2 regions of the Candidatus Pelagibacter sp. HIMB1506 genome follow, and region 2 is predicted to be linked to the other one. Evidence: riboswitches for the same ligand, from Rfam matches in the RefSeq annotation. Region 2 holds a riboswitch; the other holds the start of a gene.
The links. A riboswitch is a leader RNA that binds a small molecule or an ion and turns the genes downstream of it on or off. The one in region 2 is predicted to bind glycine.
Positions count from the first base shown of each region.

Region 1: it holds a riboswitch for glycine, as region 2 does, so the genes downstream of both, gcvT (glycine cleavage system aminomethyltransferase GcvT) here and ACTTA8_RS07900 (malate synthase G) in region 2, are expected to answer to the same signal.

Region 1 covers NZ_JBNAIS010000001.1:876,541-885,868, forward strand. Annotated here, with positions in the region: gene ACTTA8_RS04800 (NAD(P)/FAD-dependent oxidoreductase) at 1-49, opposite strand, end outside; gene gcvP (aminomethyl-transferring glycine dehydrogenase) at 56-2,926, opposite strand; gene gcvH (glycine cleavage system protein GcvH) at 2,926-3,306, opposite strand; gene gcvT (glycine cleavage system aminomethyltransferase GcvT) at 3,306-4,406, opposite strand; glycine riboswitch at 4,485-4,574, opposite strand; gene ACTTA8_RS04820 (DMT family transporter) at 4,606-5,478, opposite strand; gene ACTTA8_RS04825 (biotin-dependent carboxyltransferase family protein) at 5,478-6,419, opposite strand; gene ACTTA8_RS04830 (allophanate hydrolase subunit 1) at 6,409-7,086, opposite strand; gene ACTTA8_RS04835 (5-oxoprolinase subunit PxpA) at 7,115-7,888, shown strand; gene ACTTA8_RS04840 (tetratricopeptide repeat protein) at 7,888-8,379, shown strand; gene ACTTA8_RS04845 (YjbE family putative metal transport protein) at 8,463-9,074, shown strand; gene panB (3-methyl-2-oxobutanoate hydroxymethyltransferase) at 9,071-9,328, opposite strand, start outside.
Region 2 covers NZ_JBNAIS010000001.1:1,471,710-1,481,037, forward strand. Annotated here, with positions in the region: gene argF (ornithine carbamoyltransferase) at 1-311, shown strand, start outside; gene ACTTA8_RS07870 (c-type cytochrome) at 303-842, opposite strand; gene kdsB (3-deoxy-manno-octulosonate cytidylyltransferase) at 936-1,667, shown strand; gene ACTTA8_RS07880 (prephenate dehydratase domain-containing protein) at 1,667-2,503, shown strand; gene dnaX (DNA polymerase III subunit gamma/tau) at 2,642-4,291, shown strand; gene ACTTA8_RS07890 (YbaB/EbfC family nucleoid-associated protein) at 4,284-4,601, shown strand; gene recR (recombination mediator RecR) at 4,605-5,216, shown strand; gene ACTTA8_RS07900 (malate synthase G) at 5,191-7,365, opposite strand; glycine riboswitch at 7,445-7,532, opposite strand; gene ACTTA8_RS07905 (acetyl-CoA carboxylase carboxyltransferase subunit alpha) at 7,637-8,731, shown strand; gene secA (preprotein translocase subunit SecA) at 8,735-9,328, opposite strand, start outside.

The DNA of each region.
Region 1 (9,328 bases), 600 kb from region 2:
ATGCAGCACTTAAGCCTGATATCCCAGAACCAACTACAGCAATTTTCATTAATGATTATGCCGCGTCTTCTTTAAACTCATCCATACTTGGACAAGTACAAAAGATATTCTTATCTCCATAAACATTGTCCACTCTTGCAACTGGTGGCCAAAATTTATTTGTTTTTAAGAACTTAGCAGGATAAGCAGCTTGCTCTCTTGAATATTTATGATCCCATTCATCTGATGCAAGTTCTATATCTGTATGAGGAGCGTTCTTAATAGGATTATCTACTTTATCAAACTCACCAGAATTAATCTTATCTATTTCAGACTTGATATTAATTAAAGTATCACAAAATCTATCAAGCTCAGATAAACTTTCACTCTCTGTTGGCTCTATCATCATAGTTCCTGCAACTGGCCAAGACATTGTAGGTGCATGGAAACCATAATCGATCAATCTTTTAGCGATATCTTCCTCAGTAATACCTGTCTCACTCTTAATTGATCGAATATCAATGATACATTCATGAGCAACGTTTCCATTTGAGCCTTTGTACAAAATTGGAAAATGATCTTTAAGTCTGTGAGCTATATAATTTGCGTTTAATATAGCAACTTGAGTAGCTAATTTTAAACCTTCTGAACCCATCATTTTAATATACATCCAAGAAATTGATAAAATACTTGAGCTTCCCCAAGGGGCTGCTGAAACTGCTCCTATTCCTGTAGCAGGTCCACAATCTTTAACAACTGGATGATTAGGTAAATAAACTTGCAAATGTCTTTTACATGCAATTGGACCCATTCCTGGTCCTCCACCACCATGTGGAATACAGAATGTTTTGTGTAAATTTATATGACAAACATCTGGACCAAAATTTCCAGGTCTTGCTATTCCAACAAGTGCATTTAAATTTGCACCATCCATGTATACTTGACCACCGTGTTTATGTATAAGTTCACATATATCTGTAATTTTTTCTTCAAATACACCGTGAGTAGAAGGATATGTAACCATTAATGCTCCAAGATTTTCAGAATTTGCTTCTGCTTTTTTTTTCAAATCTTCAAAATCAACATTTCCTTCTTTGTCACAATCAACAACTACAACTTTCATTCCAACCATTTGTGCACTAGCAGGATTTGTTCCATGTGCTGAGCTTGGAATTAAACATATATTTCTATTTTCTTCGCCTCTATCTAAATGATATTTTCTAATTACCATTAACCCCGCATATTCTCCTTGAGCACCTGCATTTGGTTGAAGTGAAACTCCAGAAAAACCTGTAATTGATCTTAACCAATTTTTAAGATCAGTGAATAAAGCTCTATACCCTTCCATCTGCTCTACAGGTACAAACGGATGAGGTTCCGCTAACTCCCTCCATGAAATAGGAATCATTTCTGCAGTAGCATTTAATTTCATAGTACATGATCCAAGTGCAATCATAGTTCTATTAAGAGCTATATCTTTATCTTCTAGTTTTTTTAAATATCTAAGCATCTCGGTTTCTGAATGATATGAATTAAAAACAGGATGTTCTAAATATTTTGAAGTTCTTAATAAATTTTTTGGTAAATTTGGTAAACTTACTGTTGGATCTTCTCTTTTAATCGACTCAGCTGCATTAAAAATTTTCAACAATTGATTTACTCTATAAACATTTTTCTTTTCATCAAAAGAAACAGCCAACATTTCAGAATTTACTCTCCTAATGTTTACTTTTTGATCTAAAGCATTTTTATAGATTTGATCAGTTTTATCTTTTGTTACAATTGTAACTGTATCAAAGAAATGATCTGAATAAATTTCATATCCAGATTGTTTTAATTTATCTGCAAAATTTTTAGCTAATTGAGAAACTCTTTCTGCAATAGTTTTTATTCCATCTGGACCGTGGTAAATAGCATATGCAGCTGAAACAATTGCTAACAATGCTTGAGCAGTACAAATGTTACTTGTCGCTTTATCTCTTCTAATATGTTGCTCTCTTGTTTGAAGTGATAATCTGTAAGCTTTATTTCCATGTCTATCTACTGACACACCAATAATTCTTCCTGGCATAGATCTTTTAAATTCATCTTTAGTTGCAAAGAAAGCTGCATGAGGTCCGCCATAACCCATTGGTATTCCAAACCTTTGTGAACTTCCAACTGCAATATCAGCACCTAATTCTCTTGGTGTTTTAAGTAGCGCTAAAGCTAATAAATCAGAAACTAATACGGCTTTTCCATTTTTTTTATGGATTTTACTAATGGCTTCACTTGGATCTTTAATGTCTCCTAAAGTTCCAGGGTATTGAAGAATTCCACAAACCAAATCCTCTTTAAGTTGATCCAATACTTTATCTTCATTACCAACAAGTACTTTTAATCCCATTGGTTCTGCTCTTGTTTGAATTACATCAATTGTTTGTGGATGACAATTTTCTGAAACAAAAACTAAATTGCTATCTTTTTTGTTTAATCTATGACTTAATCCCATAGCTTCTGCAGCTGCTGTTCCTTCATCAAGCAACGATGCATTTGCAATATCCATACCTGTGAAATCAACAATCATTTGTTGAAAGTTTAGAAGCATTTCTAATCTTCCTTGCGCTACTTCAGGCTGATAAGGAGTATAAGAAGTGTACCAACCTGGATTTTCTAAAATATTTCTTAAAATTACATATGGAGTGTAAGTTCCATAGTAACCCATACCAATAAAATTTGAATAAATTTGATTTTTTTTTGAAATCGCTTTCAATTTTCTTAATGCTTCATATTCAGAGTTAGACTCTCCTATATTTAATCCATCTTTCAATTGTATCTTTTCTGGAACTGTACTTTTTATTAAATCGTCTAATGAATTATAATTAAGCTCCTTCAGCATTTTATTTTGATCTTCTTCTGAAGGGCCAATGTGTCTTTTTAAAAAGTCTTTTTGTGAATTATGTAACATTAGCTAGCACTCTCCTTTGCAAATTTATCATATTCTTCTTTGTTCATTAAGCTGTCCATTTCTGAACTATCTTTTAATTTAAGTTTAAAAAACCAAGCTGATCCCTCAGGGTCTTCGTTAATCTTAGCAGGATCATCTACTATGGCTTGGTTGGTATCTACTACTTCACCACTTACTGGAGTATAAACATCACTTGCAGCTTTAGTTGACTCAACTACTCCTGCTGTTCCGTCTTTTTCAACGCTTGAACCTTTTTCAGGTAACTCAGCAAAAACAATATCTCCTAACATTTCTGTTGCATGTTTTGTAATTCCAATGGTAGCAACATCGCCTTCCACTGTAATCCACTCGTGCTCTTTTGAAAATTTAACCTCACTCATTAGTTTGCTCCTTTCACGTAACTTTTTTTATAAAATGGTAACCCACAAACACTTGCAGGATGTTTTTTTCCTCTTACTTCAAGTAAAATTTTTGTATCGACTTTAGAAAACTCTTTATCAATGTAGCCCATTGCTATTGGGCCATTTACACTCGGACCAAAGGTTCCACTGGTAATCTCGCCAATAAGTTTTTCTGACTCATCAAAGATTTTAGTTTTTTCTCTGGCAATCAATCTTCCTTCTGGCTTAATCCCAATTCTAATTTTAGAGGTACCTTCTTGTATTTCTCTCATAATTTTATCAGAACCAACAAATCCACCATTTGAAATTCTCTCTTTAGAAATCGCCCACTTTAAGTTTGCTTCAATTGGTGTTTTTTCAGTATCAAGTTCATGTCCATATAAGCACAATCCAGCCTCTAATCTCAAGGTATCTCTTGCCCCAAGTCCTATAAGTTGTGCTCCTTTTTCCATCAAATTCTGAGTAAATACCTCAGCTAAATCGTTATTAATAGATACTTCAAAACCATCTTCTCCTGTGTATCCAGATCTTGTTACAAAAACTTTCTGATCTTTATAATCAAACCAGTTCCCTGTCATAAAATTAAGTTTTTCAACACCCTCTATTATATTGTTTAAAATCTCAACTGACTTTGGACCCTGGATTGCAATTAATGCTCTTTGATCATCAAGAACCATTTCATATTTACTTTTAAGTAAATCTGATAAAATTTTAAAATCATTGTCTTTGCATGCTGCGTTTAAAATAATTAAATATCCTTTTTCAATTTTAGTGATTATCAAATCATCATGAATTCCTGCACTATCATTCATTAAAAAACTATATTTAGAACAGTTTTGTTTCAAATTTTTTAAATCAAGTGGAAAAATTTTTTCAAGATCAGCAGTTAAATCTTCTTCGCCATAAATAAATAATTGACCCATATGAGACACATCAAAAATACCTGCATTTGATCTTGTAAATTTATGTTCTTCAACAATTCCTTTGCTGTATTGTATGGGCATTTCATATCCAGCAAATTCTACAAATTTAGCTTGGTTATCTTGATGAAGTTTGTTTAAAGATGTTTTTTTTCCCATACTAACTCTGTCGTACCCATCTGTATTTTTGCCTGAGAGTTTTACTCCTTCGGCGAGAATTCAATCTCTTTCCAGAGTTAATATAATACGGTCCTTTTACCTGAGAGTTTCCTGGGCGGTTGCTCCTTCGGTGTCACAATGTTTGTGATCTCTCCCGTTAACAAATATTCTAATAAATACTGTTTAATGTCAAATGTTATTAGATCGCTTTTTTTTCTGATGTATATAAATTGTAAAATTGAAGTAAAACTGCAAAAATAACTATTGATCCTCCAATTATCACTATGAAAGGCGGTTGTTCATTTATAAACAACCACGCCCATAAAGGACCTAGTACTGCTTCTGTTAACATTATGATTCCAACCATTGCTGATGGTGTTCTTTGAGCTCCGATAGTAATAAATATAAAACCTAATCCTAATTGTAAAAACCCAGCTAAAAATCCTAAAAAGATATCGTTTGGAGATATCATTATTTTTTCTGACATTAGATAACCAATTAACAAAGCAAAAACTCCTGCAACAAATTGAGCAGGAACCATATCAACAGTTGGATATTTTCTTACAACTAAAATTAAAGTAGCAAATGATATTGGCATTATGAAAGCTGCAATATTTCCAGACATTTGACCTGGAGATAAAGAGCTTCCAACCATTAGAAGTATTCCTGAAATTGCAAGAATTATTGAAGTCAGAGTGATTGCTGAAATTTTTTCTTTTAAAAAAAAATAACCAAATATTGCTAGGAAGATTGTTTGTGTTTGAATAATAAAATTAGCATTAGCAACTGTTGTGTTATACATCGCAAATACATAGCCACTAAAACCGAGTGATAAAATAAATCCACCAAAGAAACCAGGAAATCCTAAATTATAAAAGGATCTAAATACTTGTTTTTTATAAGTTAAAACTAAGTACAAGCTAATTACAATAAGGAAAAATACTGTTCTCCAAAATAATATTTGCCAAAGAGTTGCCCCTTCAAATGACTTAACAATCAAACCTCCAAAACTAAGACTACACGCACCTAAGAAAATTAAAAAAGGCCCTGGAAATTTTCTAATAATATTCATTATATTTGATTGAGTAAGTTCTGAGTATCCATCTCATACAATTTAAATAAAGTTTCAGCATCAGATAAATTTATCTCTTTAAATTTGATTTTTGAGCCAGGTGATATTTGTACCAATCGATCATAATCAACACTAGCTACCACACCAATTTTTGGATATCCTCCAATAGTACCATGGTCTGAAAGCATAATAATTGGGTTTCCATCTGCTGGTACTTGGATGACTCCTTTTAACAACCCTTCTGATTTAATGTTGGTATTTACAATATTTTCAATTTTTGGACCTTCTAATCTCATTCCCATTCTATCTGAAAGTTTTGACACAGAAAATTCTTTTTCAAAAAATATCTTTTTTCCTTCATCAGAAAAATAATCAAAGTTTGGTCCTTTTATTACTCTAATATTTTCAACTTTAGAATTTATACAGTTAGTCTTTTTTTTACTTTGGTCTGAATTAATATTTAGGATATTTATTTTTTGACCGTTCTCTAATTTTTTTCCATTATTTGATCCAATATTTGCCTTGGTATTTATCGAACAACTATTCCATTGAAATTTTAAATCTAATTCTCCACCAACTGCTAAATATCCATAAATTGACTTATTTGTTGAGATTAGATTAATTTCATCTCCACTTTCAATTTGATAACTCTCATAACAATTACCATCAATTTCTGTACCACCTTTAATAATTTTAAAAATAACATCACCTGTAACTGCAATATTAATTTTATCTCCATAATATTTTATATGTGGTCCTTGGTATGCAAATTCTATAACTGGCGAATTTAATTTATTATCTACCAGCTTGTTAGCTAAACTATAATTTCTATTATCCATCGCTCCACTAAATGGAATTCCTATATGATATAAATTATTTCTTCCTTGGTCCTGAAAGGTTGTGTTTACTCCGGCTCTTATAATTTCGAAATTATTTGTCATTATAACTATTATATTTTTCAAGATTTATTTGTTTAAAAACTACTATATCGCCAGGATTTATTAAATTTGGCTCTAATTCTTTTGAATTATCAAAAACATCTACAGGTGTATTGCCAAGTATGTTCCATCCTCCAGGGCTTTCAAATGTATAAATATTTGCAAATTGTTCGGTTAAAGCAACTGATCCTTTTGGGACTTTTACTCTTGGTGTTTCTAATCTTGGCACTCTCATATTTTCATCCAAATCACCTAAAAATGGCATACCAGCAATAAATCCTGTCATATAACAAAAATATTCCTTACTAAAAAAATTTTCTAAAATTTTATCTCGACTGATATTTAATTTTTCTTCTAATCTTTTTATATCAAGAGAAAATTGATCATCACAACAAACAGGAATTTCAATTTTAGTGCTATTGTCATCTTCAGTTTCATTAACATTTAAATTTTCAATTAATTTTTTAACTTCTTTAAAGTTTGTTTTTCTAAGGTCGTAAGAAACTATTAATTTATTATAAGAAGGAGTAAGATTATTTATACTTTCAACATTCTCTTTTTTTAAAGCTTTAAAATATTTTATTACTTCAGAGTTAACTGATTTATTTACCTCTATACCAAAATCGCAATAAACAGCTGCGTCACCAAGATTTGATATATTTTTTATCATGGCATGTTATACTTCAACAATTAGAACTATGGAAATTAATATAAATTGTGATTTAGGTGAAAAATCAAAACACCATTCAAATAAATATGATCCAGATTTACTCGATATAGTAAATTCTGCTAACGTTGCATGTGGATTTCACGCCGGTGATGAAGAATCTATGAACCAAGTGGTTCAAATATCAAAAAAAAATGGTGTAAGCATTGGTGCTCATCCATCATTCAATGACCCAGAAAATTTTGGAAGACAAAGAATGGACCTTGCACCTGAAGAAGTTAGAAAATTAATTATTGATCAATATGAAATTTTACAAAAGATTGCTCAGGATCATGGAGAAAATGTTACTCATATAAAACCACATGGAGCATTAAATAATATGGCGTGTGAGGATATTGATCTAGCAACTACATTAGCAAAAGCGATCAATGAAATAAGTAGAGATTTGATTTATTTAGTACCTACTGGTTCTAAAATGGAACAATCAGCTAAAAAATTAGATATGAAAATTGCCTGTGAAATTTTTGCAGATAGAACCTATGAAGATGATGGAAATTTAGTTTCTAGAAAAAAATCACATGCATTAATTACTGACCCTGAAGAAGCTAAAAAACATGTATTGAGTATGGTAAAAAATCAGGCACTGAATTGTCACAGTGGAAAGCAAATACCTTGTGAAATCGACTCTGTGTGCATACATGGAGATAATGATAGTTCGCTTGCAACAGCAAAGTCAATTAAAGAAAATTTAATTGAAAATGGACTAAACTTAAAACCTTTAAGCCAAATGGAGAAATTTTTATAATGATTAAAAAAATATTTATTACTTTGATATTTGTTTTATTTGCTTCCAATGCAATGTCAGCAGGTAGCAGTTCTGACTCAACACCTAAGAAAGTAAAATCAGATTACGATAAAGCAGTTACTCATGTTAAAGCTGCAAAAAAATATGAAAAAAAAGGCAAATTAGAAAAAGCTAAAAAGAGATATGAAAAAGCTCAAAAACTTCTTCTAAAATCAAACGATAAAAAACCAATTCAAGCGGATACACTTAACTATCTTGGTTTTACAACAAGAAAACTTGGTGATTTTGAAAATGGAGAAAAATATTATCTTCAAGGCCTAGCAATCAAACCAGACCATATTGGAATAAACGAGTATCTAGGTGAATTATATGTTGCTACAAATAGAATGGATTTAGCTAAAGAAAGACTTAAAGTATTGGAAGCTTGTAACTGTGAAGAATACAACGAGTTAAAAGAAATAATAGAAGGAACAAAGAAATCTAAATACTAATTTATTAGGCGGTCAAATGTTTTGACCGCTTTTTTTTATTCTTTGATTGCAATCTTGTTAAATTGAAATAATAATTAGACATCTTGATTGAAGAGCTCATAATCCTAACCCAAATTATTTTTATCACTATTATCTTAACAGCAGATAATGCTGTGATAGTTGGTTCTATTGCATCAAATTTTGTACCCAAAAATAGAAAACAAATTATTTTATGGGGTGTAATTGGAGCGTTTGTTTTTAAAATCTTTTTTGCAATCTTTGCTACTTTTTTATTTGAATTTTATTTTATAAAAATTTTAGGTGGATTATTGCTGGTATGGATAGTTAATGACTTAAGAAAAGATCTTGTTGATATAAAAAATATAAAACCTTCAGTTAAAAAAACAAAACAACCATCGTACATAAATAGTATAGGTAAAGTGCTATTTGCTGATCTGATGATTAGTTTTGACAATGTTATAGGTGTTGTTGCTGCAGCTCAAGGATATTTTGGCTATATGATTTTTGGTCTTGTCCTATCGGTCGTTCTTACTGGTGCATTAGCTACTTATATGGCTAATTATATTCAAAAACATATTTGGATAGCTTACATTGGTTTAATATTTATTTTAGTTGTTGGCTTACAATTAATTATAGGTGGTTTAGTAGATCTTGAGATACTGAATATTAACGAGGAGTTTAAAAAATATTTTTAATTAAAAGAGTATTTTTTAGAGGGGAATTTTCTTTTTTTAACCTCAGTTGCATACTTAGAGACTGCTTTTGATATTTCTGTTTTTATATTTGTATATTTCTTAACAAATCTAAATTTGATTGGATTTAAACCTATTAAATCATCAAATACCAAAATCTGACCATCGCAATTATTAGATGCACCTATCCCAATTGTTGGAACACTAACACTTTTAGTTACTTGTTTTGCCAATGATGTTTGAACACACTCTAAAAC
Region 2 (9,328 bases):
AAATTTATATTTATAATGACCCAAAAAAAGCTGCTAAAGAAGCTGATGTAATTTTTGCTGATAAAGTTATTTCGTTAAATGACAAAGTAAACAAAAAGAAAAAAATTCAGGCATTTAAAAAATTTAAAATTAATAAAAAATTAATGAGTTTTGCAAATAAGAATTGTATTTTTTTACATTGTCTGCCTAGAGGGAATGAAGTTTCTGAAGATATTTTCTTAGGAAAAAAATCTCATGTATGGTTACAGGCTCTTAACAGAGTTCATGTTCAAAAAAGTATACTATTGTATTGTTTTGGAAAATTAAGGTAGTGGAACGGGGCTATCTGAATTTTCATTTAGATACTTAATTACCGAAGCTCTATCTGCTTCTTTTCTTAACCCTGCATAAGCCATTTTTGTACCTTTAATATATTTTGCAGGTTTTTTTAGAAATCCATTTAGCTCTTCAAATGTCCATTCTTTTTCATAAGCAGCTAATGCTTTTGAATATTTATAATCTTCAACTGCTCCAACTTTTCTTCCAACGACATTATATAAAGCTGGACCTATAGCATTTTTCCCACCCTTAATTATTGAGTGACAGGCTGCACACTTTTTAAAAATTTTTTCTCCACTTGCTATATCTCCCATAGCCATTAATGCAGCAATGTCGACTTTTTCTTCTGCAGCAGTTGTTGTAGAAGATGATGCAGTAGATACTTGTTCAACTTCCACCGTGTAACCTGGAGTTTCTGGTTTTTCTACATGAAAAATTACATCAGATAATTTTCCTATACCAATAACAAGGAGTGCTACCATTAGAACTGCAGCTACAATTTTGTTAATTTCAAAAGAATCCATTTTTATAAATTTAATTTTGAACGTATAACATGATAAATTAAAATTTGACTAAAATTTAATGTACAAATTTGCCTCTATTTTAATTAGTGATTGATGAAAACTCTTATAATAATACCCTCTAGATTATCCGCAACTAGGCTTCCAGGAAAACCATTATTAAAAATCAATGATATTTCAATTATTTCACATGTATTTAATAGGGCAAAAGAAGCAAATATTGGAGAGGTAATTGTTGCTGCAGAGGACCAAGAGATTGTCGATGATGTAAAAAATAATGGAGGAAATGCGATTTTAACAAGCAATAAACATAAAACTGGTACAGACCGAATATATGAAGCTTATCAAAAACTTAACTTAGATAATGTTGATTTTATAATGAATCTTCAGGGTGATGAACCAGCAATAAATATTCAGGATATTGTAAATCTGAACCAAATGATGATAAATCATAAAGCAAAAATAGGAACTCTGGCTGCTAAAGTTGAAGATAAATTAGATTTAACAAACGAAAATATAGTTAAAGTTATTACTGAAAATAATTTAGAAGATGACCCGTTTTCTAAAGCAAAAATATTTTTAAGGAAATCTGAAGATACCTCAAATATTTATCACCATATTGGAATTTACTGTTATTCATCACAAATTCTTAAAAACTTTGTTGAATTACCACAATCAAAAAATGAAATTGAAAATAAATTAGAACAACTTCGAGCTCTAGACAATAATATCAAAATAAATGTTGCTCTAGCAAGCAAAGCCCCTATAGGAGTTGATACAGAGGAAGATTATCTAGCCTTGAAAAAAATTATGGAATATAAGTCCTGATGGGTAAAATATATTTTCAAGGAACATTTGGAGCTTATTCTCATTTAGCAGCATTATCAATCGACCCTGATGCTGAAATTTTACCTTGTAAAACTTTTGATGATTGTTTTAATAAAGCTTCAGAAGAATCTGATTGTAGAATAATAATTCCAGAGTCTAATAGAATTACAGGAAATATAGGAATTGAATATTTGATCTTTAAACACAGGTTGAATATTTACCAAGAGCACTTTCAAAAAATTGAACATAATTTATTAGGCCAACAGGGAGCTAAACTGTCTGATATAAAAGAAGTTTATTCTCATGCACAGGGTTTGTCGCAATGTTCAAATTTCATAAAAGAAAATAATATTGCTGAACATATTAGAGCCGACACAGCTGGGTCAGCTGAGATGATTTCTAAAACAAAAGACAAAAAACAAGCGGCAATAGCATCATCTCTAAGTGCTGAAATTTATAATCTTGATGTAATTAAAAAAAATATAGAAAACGAGAGTGGAAATTTAACTCGATTTCTTGTTATGGGAAAAAATATATCTCAACCTGAATTTGGAAATAAAAAATATATAACTTCATTTTTATTTAAACTAAAAAGTAAACCTGCAGCTCTTTATCAATCTCTTGGAGGATTTGCTATCAATGGAGTAAATCTTACTAAGCTTCAAAGTTATCCTGAAAAAAATTCTTTCGATTCTTATTTTTTCTTATGTGATTTAGATGGACATATTGAAGATCCAAAGGTTCAAAAATCTCTTGAGGAACTAGGCTTACATTGTGAGGATTTTCACGTCCTGGGTGTTTTTGAAGCCGATAGTTTGAGACAAAAAAAACAATAATCTTTTCTTGTAGATTAGAAATTTTAACTGCTATAATAGATTTGGAGGCTAGAGGTGGATGCTGCTTGAACCCGACCAGATCTTAACGGAAGCAGTCGTAGAGACAGTTATTCAGGTTCTAGTCTCCTTAAAAAATTTATGAATAACAATTCAAAAGTACTAGCTCTTAAATATAGACCTCAAATATTTGATGATCTTATTGGTCAAGAAGTTGTTGCTGAAACAATTATAAATTCAATAAAAGCTGACAAAGTACCTAATGCATATTTGTTTACTGGAATTAGAGGGATTGGAAAAACTACAACCGCAAGAATTGTAGCAAAAGCTCTTAATTGTAAAAATGGTATCGATGAATTATGTAAAGATAATTTCTGTGAGAATTGTGAGTCTATAATTAGTTCAAGCCATATTGATGTAATGGAAATAGATGCAGCCAGTCACACCGGAATTGATAACATACGTGAGCTTATAGAATTTTCAAGATATGCTCCAACATCAGCAAAATATAAAATTTTTATAATTGACGAAGTGCATATGTTGAGCAAACAAGCTTTTGCTGGTTTATTAAAAACATTAGAAGAGCCCCCCTCATACTTAAAATTTATATTTGCAACAACAGATATTAAAAAAATTCCTGTAACGATAGTATCCAGATGCCAAAGGTTTGATTTATCAAGAATCAAATCATCAGAATTATTAGAATTTATAAAAAAAATTAAAGATAAAGAAAACGGGAAAGTTACTGATGACGCTCTAAAATTAATTGTAAAAATATCTGAAGGCTCAGTAAGAGATGCATTATCTCTATTAGATAGAGCATTATTGAGTTTAGATAATGATAAAGAACTAGATTTAAATTCTGCTCAGAAGATTTTTGGTTATTTTGATAAATCACAATTAATTGATTTATTTGAATTAATATTGAGAGGAGAAGAAGAAAAGGTAATAAAAATTTACAGAAAAATATATGATCAAGGAGTTGAACCAAAAATATTTTTAAATGATTTTTTAGAGCTGTTATACTACTTTAAAAATATAAATTCTCTAACTTTAGAAAGCACAAATTTTTCTCTTAATGATGAAGAATTTAATAAAATAAAAAACATTTCTAATCAAATCCAACCAGAAGTATTAATTTTATTTTGGCAATTTTCTATCAAGTCGTTAGAAGAATTAGATATTGTATCAAATCAAAATTTATCAATTGAGATGTTTTTGATTAGATTAATGCACTTAAGTTCTGTAAAACAAACTAAAGAAATAGACACTAGACCTACAGAAGAAAATTCAACTAGCAAAATTGAAATAAAAACAGAGGCTAAAATTATTGATCAAATAAAAAATATTTCTCAAGAAGAAAAAAAGAATCCTGAAATACAAACTGAAGTTAAAGCAGAAATTAAAACTCAAATTAATTCTTTTGATGAATTAATTGCTACTTGCACAAGTAAAAGAGAATTAAAACTTAAATTTGAATTAGAGAAAAATGTCAATTTGGTCAAATTTGAAAAAAATAGGATTGAGATTTCATTTAATGACAGCCTAGATAAAGATTTTGTAAAAGATCTTTCCACAAAGCTTTTTGAATGGACAAAAGAAAGATGGATTATCACACTTAGTAAATCAAAAGGAGATCTTTCAATTAGAGAAAAGAAAGAAAATGAAAAAAAAATATTAATTGAAAAAGCTAAACAAACTGAAATTTATAAAAACTTTATGGAAAATTTTCCTGATGCAGAACTGGTAGATGTTAAATCGATAATTAAGGAGGATAAAAATAATGACTGATTTTAATAAAATATTAGACAAAGCAAAAGAACTTGAAGCAAAAATGAAAGAGAGTCAGCAAAAAATTAAAGAGATTAGAGTAGAGGGTATTTCTGGCTCAAATTCAGCAAAAATCGTCTTGGATGGAGAAGGTGAAATGCAATCAATTAAACTATCAGATGAAATAATGAAAGAAGACAAATCAATAATAGAAGATTTAATTGTAGCTGCACATAATAACGCCAAATCACAATTAAAGTCGAAAACATCAGAAGAGATATCAAAAGCTACAGGTGGATTTGGAATACCTGGTTTTAAGTGGCCACTATAGCAGATGCAAAATATTAACGAGATTGAGGAATTAATAAAATTAATTTCAAAGCTTCCAGGTTTAGGACCAAAATCTGCAAAAAGAATTGTTTTAAAACTTATTAATAACCGCGATGAATTAGTAAAACCAATGGCAAATACATTGGCTCAAGTTTATAAAAATGTAACTAGATGTAATTCTTGTGGTTCACTTAAATCAATTTCAACTGGATGTATAAATTGTGAAACTACAAGAAATAAATATTCAAAGATTTGTGTTGTGGAAGATATTGCTGACCAATGGTCGATTGAAAATTCAAATATTTATCAAGGGTATTTTCATATTCTGGGAGGCACCATTTCATCAGTAGGTCAAAGAAAAGAAGATTTACTTGTAAACGCGTTGGTTGAGAGAGTTAATCGAGATAAAATTGAAGAAGTTATATTGGCCACAAGTGCAACTGTTGAAGGTCAAACTACTGCTTATTACATTCAAGATAGTCTAAAAAATTCTAATGTAAAAATTACAAAACTTGCACAAGGGTTACCTGTTGGTGGTGAAATTGAAAGTTTAGACGACGGGACTTTATTTTCTGCTTTTAAAAATCGGTCTAACTTAGTTTCTGATTCAGATTAGACTTTTTAGTAAGTCTATTTAAATGCAGCAAAGGTTCAGTATAACCAGATGGTTGTTCTTTTCCTTTAAACACCAAATCACAAGCAGTTTGAAATGCAATTGAATTTTCAAAGTTATCACTCATTCTTACGTAATTAGAGTTATTTTTATTTTGATCATCTACAATTTTAGCCATGTCTTTAAGAATTTCTACAACTTGAATTTTTGTTGTAATTCCGTGATGTATCCAATTTGCAATATGTTGAGATGAAATTCTAAGTGTAGCTCTATCTTCCATCAAACCCACGTTATTTATATCTGGTACTTTGGAGCACCCAACTCCTTGGTCGATCCATCTGACCACATAACCTAATAAAGTTTGAGCTGAGTTAGAAATTTCTTTATTAATTTCATCCACAGACCAATTTGGTCTATCAGCAGTAGGTATTGTTAAAAGATCATCAAGCTTTGCTTCTTCTCTATTTTTAATTTTTTGTTGTTCATCAAAAATATTTATTTCATGATAATGTAGCGAATGCAAAGCCGCAGCAGTTGGAGATGGAACCCATGCACAATTTGCACCTGCTTTTAAATGTCCAGTTTTTTGCTCCATCATATCTTTCATTTTATCAGGCATTGCCCACATTCCTTTTCCAATTTGAGCTTTTCCAGAAAATCCACATTTTAAACCAATATCAACATTGTTATTTTCATAGGCTGTAATCCATTTTGAAGTTTTCATGTCACCTTTTTTAATCATCGGACCAGCTTCCATAGAGGTGTGCATTTCATCACCAGTTCTGTCTAGAAAACCTGTATTTATAAAGAAAACTCTATTTTTTAACGATCTAATGCACTCTTTTAAATTAGCTGAAGTTCTTCTTTCTTCATCCATTATTCCAATCTTGCAGGTGTATTTTGGCAAACCTAAAACTTCTTCAACTTTTGAGAAAAGCAAATCAGTAAATGTAGTTTCATCTGGTCCATGCATTTTTGGTTTCACAATATAAATAGAACCAGTTCTTGAATTGGTTTTTTTCTTAATATCATGAAGGGCAGCGGCTGTAGTAATGAATGCATCCATTATTCCTTCTGGAACTTCACTACCATCTTTTAAAATTATTGATGGATTAGTCATTAAGTGACCAACATTTCTAACTAGCAGTAAACTTCTTCCATGAAGCTTTAAACCTTTTCCATCTTTTGAAATATAGCTTCTATTAGGATTAAGTTTTCTTTCAAATAATTTTCCTTCTTTTTCAAACTTTGATTTTAGATCACCTTTCATTAGACCTAGCCAATTTCTGTAACAAACAATTTTATCTTCTGCATCTACAGCAGCTACACTATCTTCGTTATCGCATATAGTTGACACCGCAGATTCTAAAATTATGTCACTAATCCCAGCATGATCTTGTTGAGCCGCAAAAGCTCTTGAATCTTTTAAAATTTCTATATGTAAATTGTTATTTTTTAAAATTATAGCAGACGGGTTGTCAGCTTCACCCCTATGACCAATAAACTTATTCTCATCTACCAAATCATATATATCAGCACCTTTTAAAGCTTTAAATTTTCCATACTTAACCGCAAAACTTGTAATTTTTTGCCAACTCAATCCTGCTAATGGAAAATATTTATCTAAAAAATCTCTTCCATATTTTATTACCATCTCACCTCTCAACGGGTCGTATCTTTCAGATACGCTATCTTCTGATTGTTCAATTACATCTGTTCCATACAGACTATCGTATAAGCTCATCCATCTAGCATTAGCTGCATTTAATGCGTATCTCGCATTCATGACTGGTACAACAAGTTGAGGCCCAGCAATACTTGTTATTTCCTCATCAACATTTTGGGTTGATATTTCAAAATCGTCACCTTCTTCTTTCAAATAACCAATTTCTGTTAGAAATTTTTTATAATCTGACAAATTAAATTCATTTCCCTTATTTTTTATATGCCAATTGTCTATTTGTTTTTGTAAGTCTTCTCTAAATTTTATTAATTCTTTATTTTTAGGTGCTAATTCATTGACTGTTTTCTCGAACCCTGACCAAAAATTATCAACAGATAGATCTGTTTCTTTTAATAGCTCGTCGCTAATAAATTGAGAAAGTTTTTCAGATACTTTTAAAGTATTTATATTTATATATTTTTCTTGCATATCACCTAAATTACCCCATCTGTATTTTTGCCTGAGAGTTTTGCTCCTTCGGCGGAATTAATTCTCTTTCCAGAGTGTTATGCAACTATCGGTCCTTTTTACCTGAGAGTTTCCGGGGTGGTTGCTCCTTCGGTGCTAAATCTATTAGTCTCTCCCGATAGCAAAATATGTATCTTCTTCTAGAAAAGAGTCAATTAATAACAATTACACTTTAAATTAAATATCATTTTATTGCCTTTTTTATGAATTAACCATCCGCTATAACCTTATTATGAAAAATTATCTTAATTTTGAAACTGAGATTAAAGATTTAGAGACAGAATTGGAAAAATTAAAAGATCCCTACAATCAAGAGGGATTATCAGAAGTGGATACCCAAAAAATTTCAAAAACACAAGTTGAGTTAGATCAAAAATTAAATGATATATATTCAAACCTAGATCCGTGGCAAACCACCATGGTTGCAAGACATGAAGACAGACCAAAGTCTAAATTTTTCATAGATAATTTATTCGAAGATTTTATTTCTCTATCTGGAGATCGTTATTATGGTGAAGATAAATCTGTACTTACTGGTTTTGCAAAATTTAATGGTCAGTCAGTTTTAGTTATCGGTCAAGAAAAGGGTGAAGATTTGGATAGCAGAATTCAAAGAAATTTTGGGATGATGCGACCTGAGGGTTATAGAAAAACTATTCGTTTAATGAATTTAGCAAATAAATTTAAAATTCCAATTATCTCTTTTATAGACACGCCAGGCGCTTATCCTGGTGTTGGTGCAGAGGAAAGAGGTCAAGCTGAGGCAATAGCAAAATCAATTGAATGTTGCATGGAACTAAAGGTTCCAACTATTGCAATAATTATAGGTGAAGGTGGATCAGGTGGTGCGATTGCATTAGCATCGTCTAACAAAGTTATCATGCTAGAAAATGCTATTTATTCAGTTATATCTCCTGAAGGCTGTGCAACTATATTATGGAGAGATCCAAAAAAAATGCTTGATGCAGCAAAAGCAATGAAGCTTTCCGCAAAAGATTTATTAAAATTAAAAGTTATTGATGAAATAATCCCAGAACCTTTAGGTGGTGCTCACAGGGATAGAGACCTGATGCTTGATAACGTTAGAAAATCTATTTCTACAAATTTAGATCAATACAAAGAAATGACGTCAGAAGATATAATGAATGAAAGAAAAAATAAATTTTTAAAAATTGGAAGAAATGATGGTTTTATGAGCAATGTAGAAGATTTAAGTAATTTGACCATTAAGAAAAATAGTTTTGATAACATTTTCAAATCAAAAAAATTATTATTTGGTATTGGTGTAGGTTTATTATTTTTAGCTTCTTTATTTTTTCTTTTTTAAGAATTACAAAGCTCCATGGCAATGTTTAAACTTCTTGCCTGATCCACAGAAGCAAGGTTCATTTCTTCCCATTTTTTTGGCTTGTGGTTTTGGATTTACTCTTTCCTCATTGGAAGATCTTTCTTCTGTTATAACTTTTAAATTCATTAAAATTGTAACGTAGTCTAATTTTAGTTTTTCTAATAAATTTGAAAATAAATCAAAAGCTTCTTTTTTATATTCAACTAAAGGATCTCTTTGACCGTAAGATCTTAATCCAATCACTTGTCTAAGTTGTTCTAAATATTGTATATGTGATTTCCAATTCAAATCTATTGTTTGCAAAAATATTCTTTTTTCAATTTCTTTTGCATGTTGCTCGTTTAGAACTTTAATTCTTTCATTACGTGTCTCATTAAATTTTGAGGATATTTGCTCTTTCAGTTCATTATCTTTTGCAGAAATCAAACTTTCAAGTTCAGTATCATTAAAACTTTTCCCAACAATTTGCCTAACTTTATTGTTAAATTCATTACTTTTTGGATTAGATAGGTTTTGAATTTTTAATTTTATCAAATCTTCTGATATTTCTTTTAAAAATTCGTCGGAATAATCAAA